3 regions of the Kitasatospora sp. NPDC059795 genome follow, and region 1 is predicted to be linked to each of the others. Evidence: riboswitches for the same ligand, from Rfam matches in the RefSeq annotation. Region 1 holds a riboswitch; each other region holds the start of a gene.

Evidence for each region. Region 1 has a riboswitch for cobalamin ahead of ACFV4P_RS24230 (cobalamin biosynthesis protein). Riboswitches for the same ligand answer to the same signal wherever they lie in the genome.
Region 2: linked by a shared signal. The riboswitch ahead of metE (5-methyltetrahydropteroyltriglutamate--homocysteine S-methyltransferase) and the one ahead of ACFV4P_RS24230 (cobalamin biosynthesis protein) in region 1 are both predicted to bind cobalamin.
Region 3: linked by a shared signal. The riboswitch ahead of ACFV4P_RS33060 (acyl-CoA thioesterase) and the one ahead of ACFV4P_RS24230 (cobalamin biosynthesis protein) in region 1 are both predicted to bind cobalamin.

Annotation. Positions count from the first base shown of each region.
Region 1 is NZ_JBHWID010000012.1:155,495-160,894, reverse strand. Features, by position in the region: gene ACFV4P_RS24250 (alpha/beta fold hydrolase) at 259-1,371, opposite strand; gene ACFV4P_RS24245 (CU044_5270 family protein) at 1,581-2,636, opposite strand; gene ACFV4P_RS24240 (RNA polymerase sigma factor) at 2,633-3,268, opposite strand; gene ACFV4P_RS24235 (hypothetical protein) at 3,433-3,942, opposite strand; cobalamin riboswitch at 4,084-4,232, shown strand; gene ACFV4P_RS24230 (cobalamin biosynthesis protein) at 4,265-5,209, shown strand; gene ACFV4P_RS24225 (cobyric acid synthase) at 5,292-5,400, shown strand, end outside.
Region 2 is NZ_JBHWID010000005.1:418,657-424,056, reverse strand. Features, by position in the region: gene ACFV4P_RS13900 (TetR family transcriptional regulator) at 1-94, opposite strand, end outside; gene ACFV4P_RS13895 (oxidoreductase) at 262-1,179, shown strand; gene metE (5-methyltetrahydropteroyltriglutamate--homocysteine S-methyltransferase) at 1,217-3,559, opposite strand; cobalamin riboswitch at 3,710-3,931, opposite strand; gene cobF (precorrin-6A synthase (deacetylating)) at 3,997-4,758, opposite strand; gene ACFV4P_RS13880 (HelD family protein) at 4,809-5,400, opposite strand, start outside.
Region 3 is NZ_JBHWID010000026.1:15,192-20,591, reverse strand. Features, by position in the region: gene ACFV4P_RS33070 (MFS transporter) at 1-1,322, shown strand, start outside; gene ACFV4P_RS33065 (sulfurtransferase TusA family protein) at 1,319-1,645, shown strand; cobalamin riboswitch at 1,701-1,919, shown strand; gene ACFV4P_RS33060 (acyl-CoA thioesterase) at 1,966-2,394, shown strand; gene ACFV4P_RS33055 (putative Ig domain-containing protein) at 2,624-4,342, shown strand; gene ACFV4P_RS33050 (MFS transporter) at 4,517-5,400, shown strand, end outside.

The DNA of each region.
Region 1 (5,400 bases):
GGGTGCGGGGCATCACGGTCGCGCGGGTTCCGAGACGTCACGCCGTGCAGTCTTCCCCTTGCACGGGCCTTCTGTCACATCGACTGCCGGGCTGTCTCGACGCATTGTCCGAACCGTTCGAACGGTGGACGGACAAGTGGTGTCAAAGCGGGGCGAACCACTCCGCTTTTCCGCATGGACATGGCGGGAACCGTGATCACTCCGAAATGAGGACGCGGCGGGACCGGTTCCGGTTCCCGCCGGCCGGCCTCCTGCGGTTCACAGCAGCGGGACGAGGAAGCGGCGCAGCGCCTCGGTGTACCGCGCCGGGTCGGCGTTCCACAGCGCGGCGTGCTGCGCGTGTGGCACCGCGTGCAGGCTGACCAGGTCCGGGCGCTCGTCGGCGAGCCGCTGCGCGGCCGCCCAGGGGCTGATCGGGTCGTCCGGGCTCTGCAGCAGCAGCGCGGGCGCGGGCAGGTCGGCGCCGGACCCGATCCGGGCGAATCCGGCCAGGTCCACGCCGGTGCGGCCCTGCGCGGAGAGGGCGCCGAGCTCGGCGAGCATCGGGGAGGCGCCGGCGTGGGCGGCGGCCCGGCGCACCGACTCCGACCAGTCCAGCACCGGGGAGTCCAGCACCAGGCCCGCGATCCGCTCCCGCCACGCGGAGCGGGCCGCGGTGGACAGCGCGATCGTCGCGCCCATCGACCAGCCGCACAGCACGACCCGCCCCGCGCCGTGGTCCAGCGCGGCACGGATCGCCGCGTCGACGTCCTGCCACTCGGTCTCGCCGAAGTGCCCCAGGCCGTCCGGCGAGGCCGGGGCGCCGGCGTCGCCCCGGTAGGTGATCGTCAGGGACGGCATCCGCAGGGTGTGCAGCAGCGGCAGCACGGGCAGCGCCTGCGAACGGTCCGCGGCCGCGCCGTGGATCAGCACCGCCCAGGTGCCGCGGATGCCGGGGGTGCGCCACGCCGGGAACGCGCCGAGCTCGCCGGCCACGGCGGTCTCGGCGAAGTCCAGGCCGAGCGAGGTCCGCGGGTCGCCGACCAGCACCCGCGGTGTCAGCCGGACCTCCGTCCCCACCGCCAGCGTCCCGCTCTCCGCCCGTTCCAGCCGCCGCGTCACCCGCCCGTGCCCCGAGCCCAGCACCTCGCCGACCACCGCGTGGCCGCGCTCGCCCCACTCCAGCGCGTAGTGGCCGCGCCGCAGCGTGTCCGCCGTGGCCGTCAGTGCGACCCGGCCGGGGCCGAGCTCCACCACTTTCACCGCGGGCGGCGGCTCCGCCGTTCCCGGCTGCACCACCCGGTCCGACACCTTCCGGCCGACCAGCAGGAACGCCGCGACCCCGGTCCCTGCGGCAGCGGCTGCGACAACGGCGGCGGTTCCCCAACGCATGGCGGTCTCCCGGGTGCTGACGGTCCTGTGCCACCCCAGTCCACCCGCCCGCGCGCGGTCCGGCGAGCCGGGGACCCGCTGGGGGTGACGCCCGGCCCCCGTCGGGGCGGAACGCGGGCGCCCCGCCGCGGACGTCCGGGGCGGGGCGGCGGGCGGGGGGCGGCGGGCGGCGGCCGGCGCGGGGCCGGCCGCCGCCTGCGAGGTCGCCGTCAGGCCTTGGGCTGCCCGTCGCCGGGGCGCTGCTTGTCGGCGTCGACGACCGCGCGGGTGACGATGGCCGTGCGCTCCACGACGGTGCCGGGCTTGATGCCGTTGACCTCCCGGACCTGCACGCCGCGGCTGCCGAGGTACTGGTGGGTCTGCCGGTCGAAGATCCACTCCGACCGCTCGCCGGTCTGCGGGTCCAGCCGCGCCAGCGCGATCCCGTCGCGGTCGGAGGCGTCCTTCGCGTGCTCGACCACCACGACGCCCGGGATCTTGCCGGCCGCCTCGTAGAGGGCGGCGGCGAGGTCGGAGGGCACGAGCTGCTCGCGGATGATGGAGCCGATCTCGCTGAACGCCTGCTGGTCGCGGTCCCGGGTGCCGCTCACCGTCGAGTAGGCGAACTTCAGCAGCGCGTCGGGGTCGGCGGGCTGGGCGGCGAGCCACGTGTAGGTCTGCTGCTTGCGGGGGTCGTCGCTGCCCAGCGGGATGCCGCCCTTGTTCTGGTAGCCCGGCTCGTCCAGCCGGCCCTTGGTGCCGTCGGGGGACTTCCACACCTCGCGGTCGTGCAGCGGCTGGACCCAGGTGGCGGACTCATCGGTGTCGCCGTTGTAGCTGGAGGCCTGGAAGGAGACCCGGCTCTTGATGTAGATGTACTGGCCCGGTCCGGGCTTGGGCGTGGGGTTCGCCGTCGCGGCGGCGGCGATCTCCTGGACGGTCGAGGCGAGTTGGACGGTGCTGCCCTCCTCGATCTGCACGACGGGCGCCTGGACCGGCCGCGGAGCCGCGGCCGCGGAGCCGCCGGGCGCGCCGGACAGGGCGACCACCAGGGCGAGGGCCGCGGCTGCGGCGACCGGCGTCGCGATCAGGACGGTGCGGCGCAGCGAGCGCCGTGCCGGGGCGGGCGCGGAGGCCGGGTCGGACCGGTGGATCTCGTTCATCAGGTGCTCCTCCAGCAGGTGCCGGCGGTCGTCCGCCAGCCGGGGGTCGGCCGGTGCGGGCAGGAGGCGGGCCAGTTCCGCGTGGTCGAGCGGTTCGTTGCGCCGCCGCGGGTTGCGGATCATCGGTGCGTCTCCTTGTACGGCCGGGCCGCGGTGTCGCGGCTGCCCTGTACTTGTCCGGGGATCGGGAGGGGTTCCAGCTTTTTCTTCGCGGCGCGAAGTTCCTCGTCCGCGAGTCTGCGCAGTCGGGTGCGGGCGCGGGACAGGCGTGAGCGCACGGTGCCGACGGGCACGCCGAGGGTGGCTGCCGCTTCGGCGTAGCCGAGCCCGGACCAGACGCACAGCGCGAAGACCTCGCGTTCGGAGCGCCGCAGTCGGGCCAGGGCCTTGCGGGCGGCCGCGAGTTCCTCGGAGTCGGCCATCCGGCCGACGAGTTCGTCCGCGAAGTCGGGGACGACGTCGGCGGCGGGCACCCGGGACATGGCCGCGCTGTGGCGGCGGGCGGCGCGCGTCGTGTTGCGCAGCACGTTCACGGCGATGCCCATCAGCCAGGGGCGCGGGCTGTCGCCCTCGTCGCGGAGTTTTCCGCGCAGGCGCCAGGCCTCCAGGAAGGTCAGCGAGACCACGTCCTCGGCCAGGGCCCAGTTCCCGGTCACGCGTACGGCGTGGCGGTACACCAGCGAGGAGTGGTCCCGGAACAGGTCGCGGAACGCTTCGGGATTCCCGGCCCGGAGCCGGGAGTGTGGATGGTTCACGTCATGCCTTGTCCGGCCCGGGGCGCCGGTTCCCGTGACGCAGGTCACCGTCCGGGGCCGGCGGCGTGCCGCGCCGAGGAGCAGTCGGAGAGCGAACTCGGCGACCGCTTCCGGGAGTTCACGGCGCAACGCGGGCGGCCGGACGGCCGGGCGGGGGTGCGGGGTCAGCGCTTCGCGCAGGCCGTGGCGCGGAACTCCTCGACGGGGACGGTGCGGGTGGTGCCGCTGCCGTCGGAGGCGGTGCCGTCGTAGCGGACGTTTCCCGGGGCGAGCTGCTTCAGGTCCTCCGGGGTGAAGGCGGTGGCGGTCGACGACCGGGAGTTGTCCTTGGTCCAGCCCTGGAGGTGGTAGGTGGTCCCGGCGTCGAGCGGGGTGGCCGACCTGCCCGTCTCCCAGCCCTCGGCGGGCGCGTCCAGGGTCCAGGTGCTCAGCCCGGGACCGAGGGCGGTGTGGGCGGTCCAGCTTCCGATCGTCTCCTCGTGGCTGCCCTCGCTGGTGGAGAGGGTGGCTCCGTCGATCCGGTGGCCGCAGACCAGCAGGACGCCCAGCGGGCGGCCGTCCTCGGTCACGGAGATCCCGGCGACGGCGTCGCTCTGCACCGCGCACCCCGAGACCGCCGCCAGAGCGGCCAGCGCCGCGGCGCCCTGCGCGGCGCGCCGGACTGCCTGTCGCACGTTTCCTCCCCTTGTCCGCCCGTCCGGGCGGCGAATGTGGCTGCATCCTAGGGCCTGCCTTGGGCCCGTCGGATGCTGCCCGGCCTCGGCCCCGGCGGCGGGCGGGGTGTGACCAAACCCTCCGGGGCCTCGGTTGACTGGTCCGAAGCGGGCGTGGTGGGATCTTCGGGCCAAACGGAGGCAAGCAGAGGAAGCCGGTGCGAGTCCGGCGCGGTCCCGCCACTGTGACCGTTCACCCCGCGCGGGGGTGACCGGAAGTCAGGAGACTCTCGCCTTCGTTCCGTCGATCCAGGGCGCGGACCCTGAGTGAGGACACAACGCCATGCGGGCTGCCCCGTACCTGGTGGGCGCGGTCGCGGGGTATCTCGCGGACGCCCGGCTCGGAGACCCCCGGCGCGGACACCCCGTCGCCCTGTTCGGCACCGCCGCGGCCCGGCTGGAGGGCCGGCTGTGGCGCGACCACCGCGGGGCGGGCGCGCTGCACACCGCGCTCGCCGTCGGCGCCGTCGCGGGCGGAGCGGCGCTCGCCGCCCGGGCCGCCCGTCGCGCTCCGCTCGCCGAGGCCGCGTTGACGGCCGCCGCGACGTTCACCGTCCTCGGCGGGACGTCGCTCACCCGGGAGGCCCGGACGATCGAACGGTCGCTGGCCGCCGGTGATCTGACGGCCGCGCGGGAACGGCTGCCGCACCTGTGCGGGCGCGACCCGTCCGGGCTGGACGAGCAGCAGATCGCGCGGGCGGTGGTGGAGTCCGTCGCGGAGAACACCGCCGACGCGGTCGTCAACGCGCTGGTGTGGGGCGGGATCGCGGGCGTTCCGGGGCTGCTGGCGTTCCGGGCCGTGAACACCCTGGACGCGATGGTCGGTCACAAGTCCCCGCGGCACCGCCGTTTCGGCTGGGCCGCCGCCCGCCTCGACGACGTCGCCGGGTGGCCGGGGGCCCGGCTCACGGCGCTGCTCACCGTCGCCGCGTCCGACTCCCCCGCACGGACCTGGCGGGTCTGGCGGCGGGACGGCTCCGCCCACCCCAGCCCGAACGCCGGCCAGGCCGAGGCCGCGTTCGCCGGCGCCCTCGACGTCCGGTTGGGCGGCACCCTCCGCTACGGCGAACGCGTCGAGCACCGACCGGTCCTCGGCGCGGGCCGCCCCCCGGTGGCCGTCCCCGACATCGCACGCGCCTGCCGTCTCTCCCGCCGCGTGGGCGTGCTCGCCCTCGCCGTCACCGCCGGCGCGCGCTGCCTGGTCCTCGCCCGGGCCGGACGCACGTGACCGCGCCGTCGCGTCCTCGCACCGTACCGGTCGCCCGGCGTGTTCTCCCTTCCTTTCCTCTCTCCTCCGAAGGAGGCCGTCCGTGAGCGGTGCGTTGTTGGTGGCCGGGACGACCTCGGATGCCGGGAAGAGCGTGGTGACGGCCGGGATCTGTCGGTGGCTGTGGCGGCAGGGCGTGCGGGTGGCTCCGT
Region 2 (5,400 bases), on a different contig from region 1:
CGACCGTGACCGCGTCGAAGCCCTGCTGGACGAAGAGTTGCAGCGCGGTCTCCGTCAACTCGCCGGAGACGAGGCGGCGTTTGCGCTCGGCCAGGGTCGACTCGGGACGGGCCGATTCGGGACGGGCCGATTCGGGACGGGTCGGCTCGGGGCGAGTGGTCGCGGGGCGGGTGGTCACGGGTTCGATGTTACACGCGGCGTCGGAGGCGGCATCGCGGAGCGAACTTGACACTTGGTGACACTAGGGGCAGCGTGTGTCACATGATGAAGCGTCAGCTCTGGAGCACCGAACGGATTCCGGACCAGGCGGGGCGGGTGTTCGTCGTCACCGGCGCGAACAGCGGCCTCGGGCTGGCGACCGGCCGCGCCCTCGCCGCGAAGGGCGGCCGGGTGATCCTCGCCGTGCGCGACGAGGCCAAGGGGCGGCGGGCCGCCGAGGGGATGCCGGGGGCGGAGGTGCGGCGACTCGACCTCGCGGACCTGGAGTCGGTCCGCCGGTTCGCCGAGGACCTGCGCGCCGACGGCGTCCGGCCGGACGTGCTGGTCAACAACGCGGGCGTGATGGCGCCGCCGCGCACCCTCGGCGCGCAGGGGCACGAGCTCCAGTTCGCCGTCAACCACCTCGGCCACTTCGCGCTCACCGGGCTGCTCCTCGACCTGCTCGCAGACGGGCCGAACTCCCGTGTCGTGACGGTGAGTTCACTCAACCACCGACAGGGTCGGATGCACTTCGACGACCTCTCCGGCGAGCGCGGCTACGCGCCGATGCGGTACTACAACCAGTCGAAGTTCGCGAACGCGGTCTTCGGCCTGGAGCTGCACCGGCGGCTGGCGGCGGCCGGCAGCCCCGTCCGCAGCCTGCTCGCACACCCCGGCTACACCGCCACCAACCTGCAGACCAGCGCGCCGACCGGACTGGTGAAACTGCTCTTCGGTCGGCTGCTCACCCCGCTCGCCCAGCGCCCGGAACAGGGCGCGCTGCCCCAACTCTTCGCCGCCACCGACCCCGAGGCCCGCAGCGGGCAGTTCATCGGGCCGGGCGGCCCGGGCGAGCTGCGCGGCGCACCCACCGTGGTGCGGCCGGCCCCGGCGGCCGAGGACACCGGGACCGGCCGACGGCTGTGGGAGCTGTCGGAACGGCTGACCGGCGTCCACTACCCGCTCCCGGCCGCCGACTGAACCGAACGTGCGGTCAGGGGGCCGTCCGCGTACCGGGTCAGCCCCCGAGGCCTCCGCGGCCCCCGAGACCCCCGCGGCCCGCCAGCTCCGCCCGCAGGGTGCGGGCCGCCGCGACCAGGCTGTCGAGCGAGGCCCGGGTCTCCGGCCAGCCGCGCGTCTTCAGGCCGCAGTCCGGGTTGACCCACAGCCGCTCGGCGGGCACGGCGGTGAGAGCCAGCCGCAGCAGCAGGACGGCCTCGGCGGGGGAGGGCACGCGCGGCGAGTGGATGTCCCACACGCCCGGGCCGACCTCCGCCGAGTAGCCGGCCGCGGCCAGCTCGTGGGCGACCTGCATGTGCGAACGCGCCGCCTCCAGCGAGATGACGTCCGCGTCCAACTCCTCGATGGCGCGCAGGATGTCGCCGAACTCGGCGTAGCACATGTGGGTGTGGATCTGGGTGTCGGCCCGCACCGGCGAGGTCGCCAGCCGGAACGCCTCGGTCGCCCAGTCCAGGTACGCCGGCCACCCGGCGCGGCGCAGCGGCAGCGTCTCGCGCAGCGCCGGCTCGTCCACCTGGACCACCGCCGCGCCCGCCGCCTCCAGGTCCGCGACCTCGTCCCGCAGCGCCAGCGCCACCTGCCGGGCGGTGTCCGCGAGCGGCTGGTCGTCGCGGACGAACGACCAGGCCAGCATGGTCACCGGCCCGGTCAGCATGCCCTTGACCGGACGGTCCGTCAGGCTCTGCGCGTACGCGTACCACTCGACGGTCATCGGGTGCGGACGGGAGATGTCGCCCGCCAGCACCGGCGGCCGCACGTACCGGGTGCCGTACGACTGCACCCAGCCGTGCCGGGTGGTCAGGTAGCCGGTGAGCTGCTCGGCGAAGTACTGCACCATGTCGTTGCGTTCGGGCTCGCCGTGCACCAGGACGTCCAGGCCGGCCTGCTCCTGGTGGGCGACGACCGCGCGGATCTCGTCCTCCATCCGCTTGCGGTAGTCCGCCTCCTCCAGCCGCCCCGCGTTCAACTCGGCGCGGGCGGACCGCAGTTCGTTGGTCTGCGGGAAGGAGCCGATGGTGGTGGTGGGCAGCGGCGGCAGCCGCAGCCGGGCCCGCTGCGCCTCGGCGCGGACGGCGTAGGGGGCGTCGCGGCGGGTGTCGGCGTCGGTGACGGCCGCGGCGCGGGCCCGGACCGCCGGGTCGCGGGTGATCGGGGACGCGGCGCGGGACGCCAGATCGGCCCGGTTGGCGGCGAGTTGGGCGGTGATGGTGGCGGTGCCCTCGCGCAGGGCGCGGGCCAGCAGCGCCGTCTCGGCGGCCTTCTGCCGGGCGAACGCCAGCCAGCGGGCGATCTGCGGGTCCAGGTCGCGTTCGGCGGCGGCGTCCAGCGGGACGTGCAGCAGCGAGCAGGACGGGGCGACGTCCACCCGGTCGGCCAGGCCGAGCAGGGTGGCGAGGGTGGCCAGCGACTTCTCCAGGTCGTTGATCCACACGTTGCGGCCGTCCACCACGCCCGCGACCAGGCGCTTGCCGGGCAGGCCGCCGACCGCGGCGAGGTCGGTGAGGTTGCCCGCGGCCGGGCCGGTGAAGTCCAGCGCCAGGCCCTCGACGGGGGCCTTGGCGAGGGTGATCAGGGCCTCGCCGAGCCGGTCGAAGTAGGAGGCGACCAGCAGCTTCGGGCGGTCCGTCAGCGTGCCGAGCTCGCGGTAGGCGCGGGCGGCGGCGTTCAGTTCGGCCGGGGTGCGGTCCTGGACGAGCGCGGGCTCGTCGAGCTGCACCCACGCCGCGCCGGCGGCCCGCAGGTCGGCGAGGAGTTCGGCGTACACCGGCAGCAGCCGGTCCAGCAGGGTGAGCGGCTCGAAACCGTCCGGAGCGCCGGGGGCGGCCTTGGCGAGCAGCAGGTAGCTGATCGGGCCGAGCAGCACCGGGCGGGCCCGGTAACCCTGGAGCAGGGCCTCGCGGAGTTCGCCGACCTGCTTGGCGGAGTTCGCGGCGAACACCGTGTCCGGCCCCAACTCGGGTACCAGGTAGTGGTAGTTGGTGTCGAACCACTTGGTCATTTCGAGCGGCGCGAGCTCCTGGGTGCCGCGCGCCATGGCGAAGTACCCGGCCAGCGGATCGGCGTCCACGGCGGCCCGGTGCCGGGGCGGGATCGCGCCGACGGCGACCGTGGTGTCGAGCACGTGGTCGTACAACGAGAAGTCGCCGGTGGGGACTTCGGTGATGCCGGCGCCGGCCAGCTGCCGCCAGTTGGAGCAGCGCAGGGCGGCGGCGGTGGCGAGCAGCACGTCGGCGGTGACGGCGCCCTTCCAGTAGCCCTCGACGGCCTTCTTCAACTCCCGGTTGCCGCCCTGGCGGGGGTAGCCGTGGACGGTCGCCGCGGCTGCGGACTTCGTGGTCAAGGGGACTCTCCTTCGCGAGCCTCGAACCTCGGGTCCGACGGCACTGGAGGGCGCGAAGGGGTCACTGGCCGGGCGGCGTGCGTCAACTGCGCCCGCCCGCCCGGTTGTTCGCCGACCCGCCCTCGAGGTCATCGGAGGCCGGGCGCGAACGGTCGCGCCCGGGCAACGGGCAGGTATTCGGACTCGTGGGCCACGCCCGGGCCGAGGCCCGGACACCTACTGGCCGTCGCTTCCCGGGCCCGTCCGGACCCAGTGCGTATGACGGCGGTCGTTCCCACTCACCGCTGCGGGGCAGTCCCGGATTCCCACCGGGTTCCCTCTTGCGACGCGCCTGCCTGGCGGGCAGGGCGAACCAGTTGCGCGGCCAGTGTAGAACGGAGCGGACGGGATCAGGACCGAATTCCGTCACCCGTCCGCTCCGTGGGACGCGGGCCGGGTCAGTCCTCGGTGCGGCGCAGCAGGTAGCTGTCCATGATCCAGCCCTTGCGGGCCCGCGCCTCCTCGCGCAACTCGGCGATGCGGTCGGCCTGTTCGGCGAGCGGGCCGGCCGCCAGGATCTCGTCCTCGGTGCCCAGGTAGGCGCCGTAGTGGATGTGCACGCCCTCGGGGTCGATCGCGGTGAACGCCGCCTGGCCGTCCAGCATCACCACCGCGTCCTCCGCGCCCGGGCCGAAGCCCTCGGCGGCCAGCCGCCGCCCGGTGGTGATCCGCACCGGGCGCGCGGTGCGGGTCAGGGTGGTGCGGTGACGGGCCGCCAGCACCGAGATGCTGCTGATGCCGGGGAGGACGGTGTACTCGAAGGCGGTGCGGCCGCGCGCCAGGATCCGGTCCAGTACGGCGATCACACTGTCGTACAGCGCGGGGTCGCCCCAGACCAGCAGCGCGCCGGTCTCGCCGTCCGCCAGCTCCTCGACGACCGCCTGCTCGACCAGATCGGCGCGCCGCTCCCGCCACTCCTCCACGGCCTCCTTGTACGCGGCCGTCGAACGGTCCCGCGCCGGGTCGATCAGCTCGACCACCCGGTGCCCGGGCCGCCCGTGTTCGGCGATCATCCGACGCCGCAGCCGGATCAGGTCCTGCCGCTCCTCGGGCTTGTCCAGCAGCAGGAACGCATCGGTGCGGCCGATCGCCTTGACCGCCTCCAGAGTGAGGTGGTCGGGATCGCCCGCGCCGATGCCGATGACGAGAAGGGTACGCATGACGCCGATTCTGCCTGGTGGCCCCGGCGGACCCGCAGGTGGGAGGCGCGTTACGCGCCCGGCCCCCGCACCGCGACCGTGCACAGCCGCTTGGTGGCGCGGGTCATCGCGACGTACAGGTCCCGTTCGCCCGCCGGCCGGGCCGCGACGATCCCCTCCGGATCCACCACGAACACCTCGTCGAACTCCAGGCCGCGCGCCTCCGAGGCCGGGACCAGCCGGGCGAACTCCCCGACCCCCGCCGCCGCCAACTCCGCGACCCGGCCGTCCGCGCAGACCACGCCGAGCAACTCGCCCGGATGCGCGGCGGCCTGCGCCCGCAACTCGCCGACGAGCGCGTCGACGAGCCGCCCCGCGGCCGCCGGGACGGCCCGCGGCTCGTCGCCGTGCCGGACCGACCGCACCGGCGCCTGCCCCGGGGCGATCCGGGCGAGCAACTCCCCGGTGGCGGCCAGGATCTCCTGCGTGGTGCGGTACCCGACGGTCAGCGTCCGCAGGTCGAAGCGCCCGCCGAGGTGCGGGGCGAGCGCCTCGTCCCAGTCCCGCGCGGTCGCCGCCGGGCCCGCCTGCGCGAAGTCGCCGACCAGCGTCATCGACCGCCCCGGGCACCGGCGTACGATCATCCGCCACTGCATGGCCGTC
Region 3 (5,400 bases), on a different contig from region 1:
CACCACCGCCCGCCGAACTCGCCGCCGAACTCGCCGCCGACCCCGCCGTCCAACGGCACATCCTGCGCACCCTGGTCACCGCCCAGATCCTCAGCGGCGCCGGGCTCGCCGCCGGCATCACCGTCGGCGCCGTCCTCGCCAAGGACATGCTCGGCAGCACCGCGCTCGCCGGACTGCCCAGCGCCCTGTTCACCGCCGGCAGCGCCCTCGCCGCGATCATGGTCAGCCGGATATCCGCCGCCCGCGGCCGCCGCCCCGGACTCACCGCCGGCTACGCCACCGGCGCTGTCGGCAGCGTCGGCGTCATCGTCGCCGCCGCCCTCGACAGTCCCGTGCTGCTCTTCCTCGCGCTGTTCGTCTACGGCGCCGGCAGCGCCACCAACCTCCAGGCCCGCTACGCCGGCGCCGACCTCGCCGCCCCCGGGCACCGCGCCCGCGCGATCTCCACCGTGCTCGTCGCCACCACCCTCGGCGGCGTCCTCGGCCCCAACCTGGCCGCCCCCACCGGTGCCGTCGCCCACGCCCTGCACCTGCCACGCCTCGCCGGGCCGTTCCTGCTGGCCGGCCTCGCCTACACCGCCGCCGCCCTCGTCCTCGCCACCCGGCTGCACCCCGACCCGATGCTGGTCGCCCGCGCCGCCGCGGCCCCCGCCGCCGCGGCCCCCGCCGCCGCGGCCCCCGCCGCCGAGCCCGCCGCCGCGGCACCCGCCGCAGCCTCCGCCGCCGAGCCTGCGGACCGGCCGGCCGACGCGTCAACTGCCGTGGTGCGCAACCGCGTTCTGCTCGGCGCCCAGGTCATGGTGGTCACCCAGCTGGTCATGGTCGGCGTGATGACCATGACGCCCGTCCACATGCACGACGCCGGCCGGGGCACCGCCGCCTCCGGACTGGTCATCGCCCTGCACGTCGCCGCGATGTACCTGCCCTCCCCGCTCACCGGACGCCTCGTCGACCGGCACGGCCCGCTCGCCGTCGGCGCCGCCGCCTGCCTCACCCTGGTCGCCGCCGGACTGCTCGCCGCCCTCGCCCCCGCGCACTCCGTCCCGCTGCTCGCGCTCGCCCTCGTGCTGCTCGGCCTCGGCTGGAACTTCGGCCTGGTCTCCGGCACCGCCATCCTCACCGACGGCGTCCCGCTCGCCACCCGCGCCAAGACCCAGGGCAGCGTGGACGTCGCCGTCTCGCTCTCCGGCGCCACCGGCGGCCTCGCCTCCGGCGCCGTCGTCGACCTCTCCGGCTACTCCGTCCTCGCCTTCGGCGGCGGCCTGCTCGCCCTGCTCACCCTGCCCGCCATCGCCACCGCAGCCGTCCGGAGCCGACGATGACCTACCACGTGCCGCCGCAGGCAACCTCCACCCCGTCGCGACAAAGGCTGCCTGCCACGGCACTGGCCTTCGACGGACGCGGCCTGCTCTGCGTCACCCTGCTGCTGCGCCTGCGCGCCGCCATCGCCGACGCCCCCGCCGGCACCCTCGTGCACGTCCGCGCCACCGACCCCGCCGCCCCGCTCGACCTCCCCGCCTGGTGCCACTTCACCGGCCACCACTACCTGGGGCCCGTGGACGAGGACACCTACGCGCTGCGCACCGCCGCCGACCCCGCCCCGACCGCCCCCGACGCCCCCTGGCGCCGACCGGCACAGCCGTAGGGCAGGTCCCGGCGTCTGCCTTCAGACCCAAGGGCGGAGCACCTCGAACGGGGAGATAGGCTGGTCGGGCAGCGGTTCGCCCCGTCCGATCAACGGCGGGAGCGTCGCAAGAGGGAACCTGGTGCGAGTCCAGGACTGCCTCGCAGCGGTGAGCGGGAACGACCGCCGTCACACGCACTGGGCCCGATCGGCCCGGGAAGCGACGGCCAGTAGACAGGCCCTCCACGGGAGATGCCCGCGAGTCCGAAGACCTGCCGCCGCCCGCGGAGCCCACCGGCGCCGCGGATCGTCCGAGCCGCGACTCGCGAAGGAGAGTTCCCGTGGCAGACCAGACCGTCGTACCCGAGGCGGCCGCCGCAAAGCCCGCGCAGGCGTCCCAGGTCACGCTCGCCCACATCATGAGCGAACACGACACCAACCTCTACGGCACCATCCACGGCGGCGTGGTGATGAAGCTCATCGACGACGCCGCCGCCGCGTCCGCCGCCCGGCACGCCGAGGGCCCGGCCGTCACCGCCGCCGTGGACGGCATGACCTTCCTGGCCCCGGTCCGGGCCGGCGACCTGCTCACCGCGCACGCCGAGCTCGAACGGGCCGGCCGCACGTCGATGACCGTCCACGTCACCGTCACCGCGGAACGCTGGAACGCCACCGGCCCGGTCACCCGGGTCGCCACCGGCCGGCTCACCTTCGTCGCCATCGACGCGGAGAGCCGGCCGCGGACCGTCCCGGCGCTGCTGGCCGCCTGACGCGCCGTCAGCCCGTCCGGGCCCGGAACGCCGTCCCACCTGGCGTTCCGGGCCTGCTTTCTGCCGTCGGCGCTACGTGATCACTCTCACGTCTGCGCAAATCCGCCCATTGTGGACGGCGCGCGATCGACATGTTCCGTTCAAGCTCCGCTTACCCCACCATGGCAGCGTGTGCCCGCCTACGCGCGTAGCGCACCCCATGGTCCCTGTGGTTCGAGGAGATTGACAGATGATCAGAACGTGGAAGGCCGCCCGCCCGCTGGCCCTCGCCGCCGCCGCACTGGTGGCCGCCGCCGGCGCGAGCGCCGTCCCGCAGCACGCCACCGCGGCCACCCCCAAGAGCGCCGCCGCGGCCGCCGCCACCCCCAAGCGAGTTCTGTTCGACAACACCAAGGCGGAGACCGCGGGCAACGCCGACTGGATCATCTCCACCAGCCAGCCCGACCCGCTGGCGCAGAACGCCAACCCGACCGGCGAGACCAGCTGGACCGGCGCCCTCTCCGCCTGGGGCGTGGCCCTGCAGAAGACCGGAAACTACAGCCTCAAGACGCTGCCCGCCGGCAACACCATCACCTACGGCACGGGCGGCGCGCTCGACCTCGCCAACTTCGACGAGTTCGTGATCCCCGAGCCCAACATCCGGCTCAGCGCCGCCGAGAAGACCGCCGTCATGACGTTCGTCCAGAACGGCGGCGGCCTCTTCCTGATCTCCGACCACACCCAGAGCGACCGAAACAACGACGGCTGGGACTCCCCGGCGATCATCAACGACCTGCTGACCAGCAACGGCGTCAACAACACCGACCCGTTCGGGTTCTCCGTCGACCTGCTGAACATCACCACCGACAACCCGCGGGCGATCACCTCCGCCGGCGACCCGGTGCTCAACGGGCCGTTCGGCACCGTCACCGGCTCGATCATCCGCAACGGCACCACCTTCACCCTCAAGCCCGCCGACAACCCCAACGTCAAGGGCCTGCTCTACCGCACCGGTTACAGCGGCAACACCGGCGCCGCGTTCGTCACCTCCACCTTCGGCAAGGGCCGGGTGGCGATCTGGGGCGACTCCTCGCCGATCGACGACGGCACCGGCCAGCCCGGCAACACCCTGTACAACGGCTGGAACGACCCGGCCGGCACCGACGCCGCGCTCGCCCTCAACGCCACCGCGTGGCTCGCCCAGGGCGGCTCCACCGGCAACACCGGCTCGGTCACCGTCACCGACCCGGGGGCCCGCACCGCCACCGTCGGCACCGCGACCAGCCTCCAGCTCGCCGCCACCGACACCGCCGGCGGCACCCTCGCCTGGTCGGCCACCGGCCTGCCCGTCGGCCTCACCGTCAACCCCTCGACCGGTCTGATCAGCGGCACCCCGACCACCGCCGGCACCGGCACGGTCACCGTCACCGCGACGGACTCCACCGGCCCCTCCGCAACCGCCGCCTTCACCTGGACGGTCGCCGCGAGCGGCGGCACCACCTGCACCGCCGCCCAGCTGATCACCAACCCGGGCTTCGAGACCGGCAGCACCTCCGGCTGGACCGAGACCAACAGCGGCGGCAGCTCCACCATCAACTCCAGCTCCAGTGAGCCCGCGCACTCCGGCAGCTACGACGCCTGGCTCGACGGGTACGGCGCCACCAACACCGACGCCCTCGCCCAGACCGTCACCCTGCCCGCCGGCTGCTCCGCCTACAACCTGAGCTTCTGGCTCCACATCGACAGCGCCTCCTCCACCACCACCGTCTTCGACACCCTCACCGTCACCGCCAACGGCACCACCCTCGCCACCTACAACAACACCAACGCCGCCGCCGGCTACCAGCAGCGCACCTTCAACCTCGCCGCCTACGCCGGTCAGAGCGTCACCCTCAAGTTCACCGGCGCAGAGGACTACACCAAGCAGACCTCCTTCGTCCTCGACGACATCACCCTCAACATCTCCTGACACTCCCTTCCCACCCCGGGCCGGCCCCACCCGGCCCGGGGTTCCGTCGTTCGATCACGTCGGCGACGGGATCGACCTGCTTTGTGAAGGTCTTGCCATGAGGATCTTCACCTTTCTAGACTGCGGCGACTGTGGCCAGGCGCGTCCATGCCACTTGTTCGGGGGAGGGCTGAAGTGAAACGTTTCCGCCTGCTCGTTGCGGGCAACGCCGTTTCTGCGTACGGCAGTTATCTCAATATGGTCGCCCTCAACGTCTTCGTGTACCACCTGACGGGCAGTGCCCTGACGGCCGGTCTGTACATGGCGGTGCGGCTGCTGACGAGTGTGGCGTCCGGAGTCCTCGCGGGTGCGCTCGCGTCGCGGATTCCGCGCAAGCGGCTCATGGTGGGGGCGGACCTCACCCAGGCGACCGCGTTGGTCCTGCTGCTGCTGGCGCCCTCGGGCGCCCGGGTGGCGCTGCTGTTCGGGCTCGCGGTGATCGCCGGGGCCTGTTCGACCGTCTCCGGGGTGGCGCTGCGCAGCGCGGTGCCCGAGATCGTCGGGGCGGAACTGCGGACCAGGGCCAACAGCCTTCTGGCGACCGGGCGTTCGCTGGCGATGGTGGCCGGGTTCGGCTCCGCGAGCGTCATCGTCGCCCAGCTCGGCTACCGCTGGGCGTTCGCCTTCGACGCGCTGTCGTTCCTCGTCTCGGCGAGCGTGCTGCTGTCGCTGCCGATCCGCACCGAGGCCGCGCGGGAGAAGGACGTCCCGGCAGGCGCCGCGAAGGCGGAGCCGGGCGGCGGCGGGCGGTGGGCGACGCTGATGCTGCTGCGCTCGATGCCCGTGGTGGCCGTGATGGTCCTGGTCCGGGCGGTCGACGGCCTGGGCTCCTCGTCCCACAACGTGGCGCTGCCGATCTACTCCGACGCGCTCGACCACGCCCACCCGGCGGCGTTCATCAGCCAGTTCTGGGCGACCTGGGCGATCGGCAACATCGCCATGCAGCAGATCCTGTCCCGCTGGACCTCCCGCACCGGCCGCAGCCCGGGGGAGCGGGTCTTCGCGCTGGGCGCCTGCGT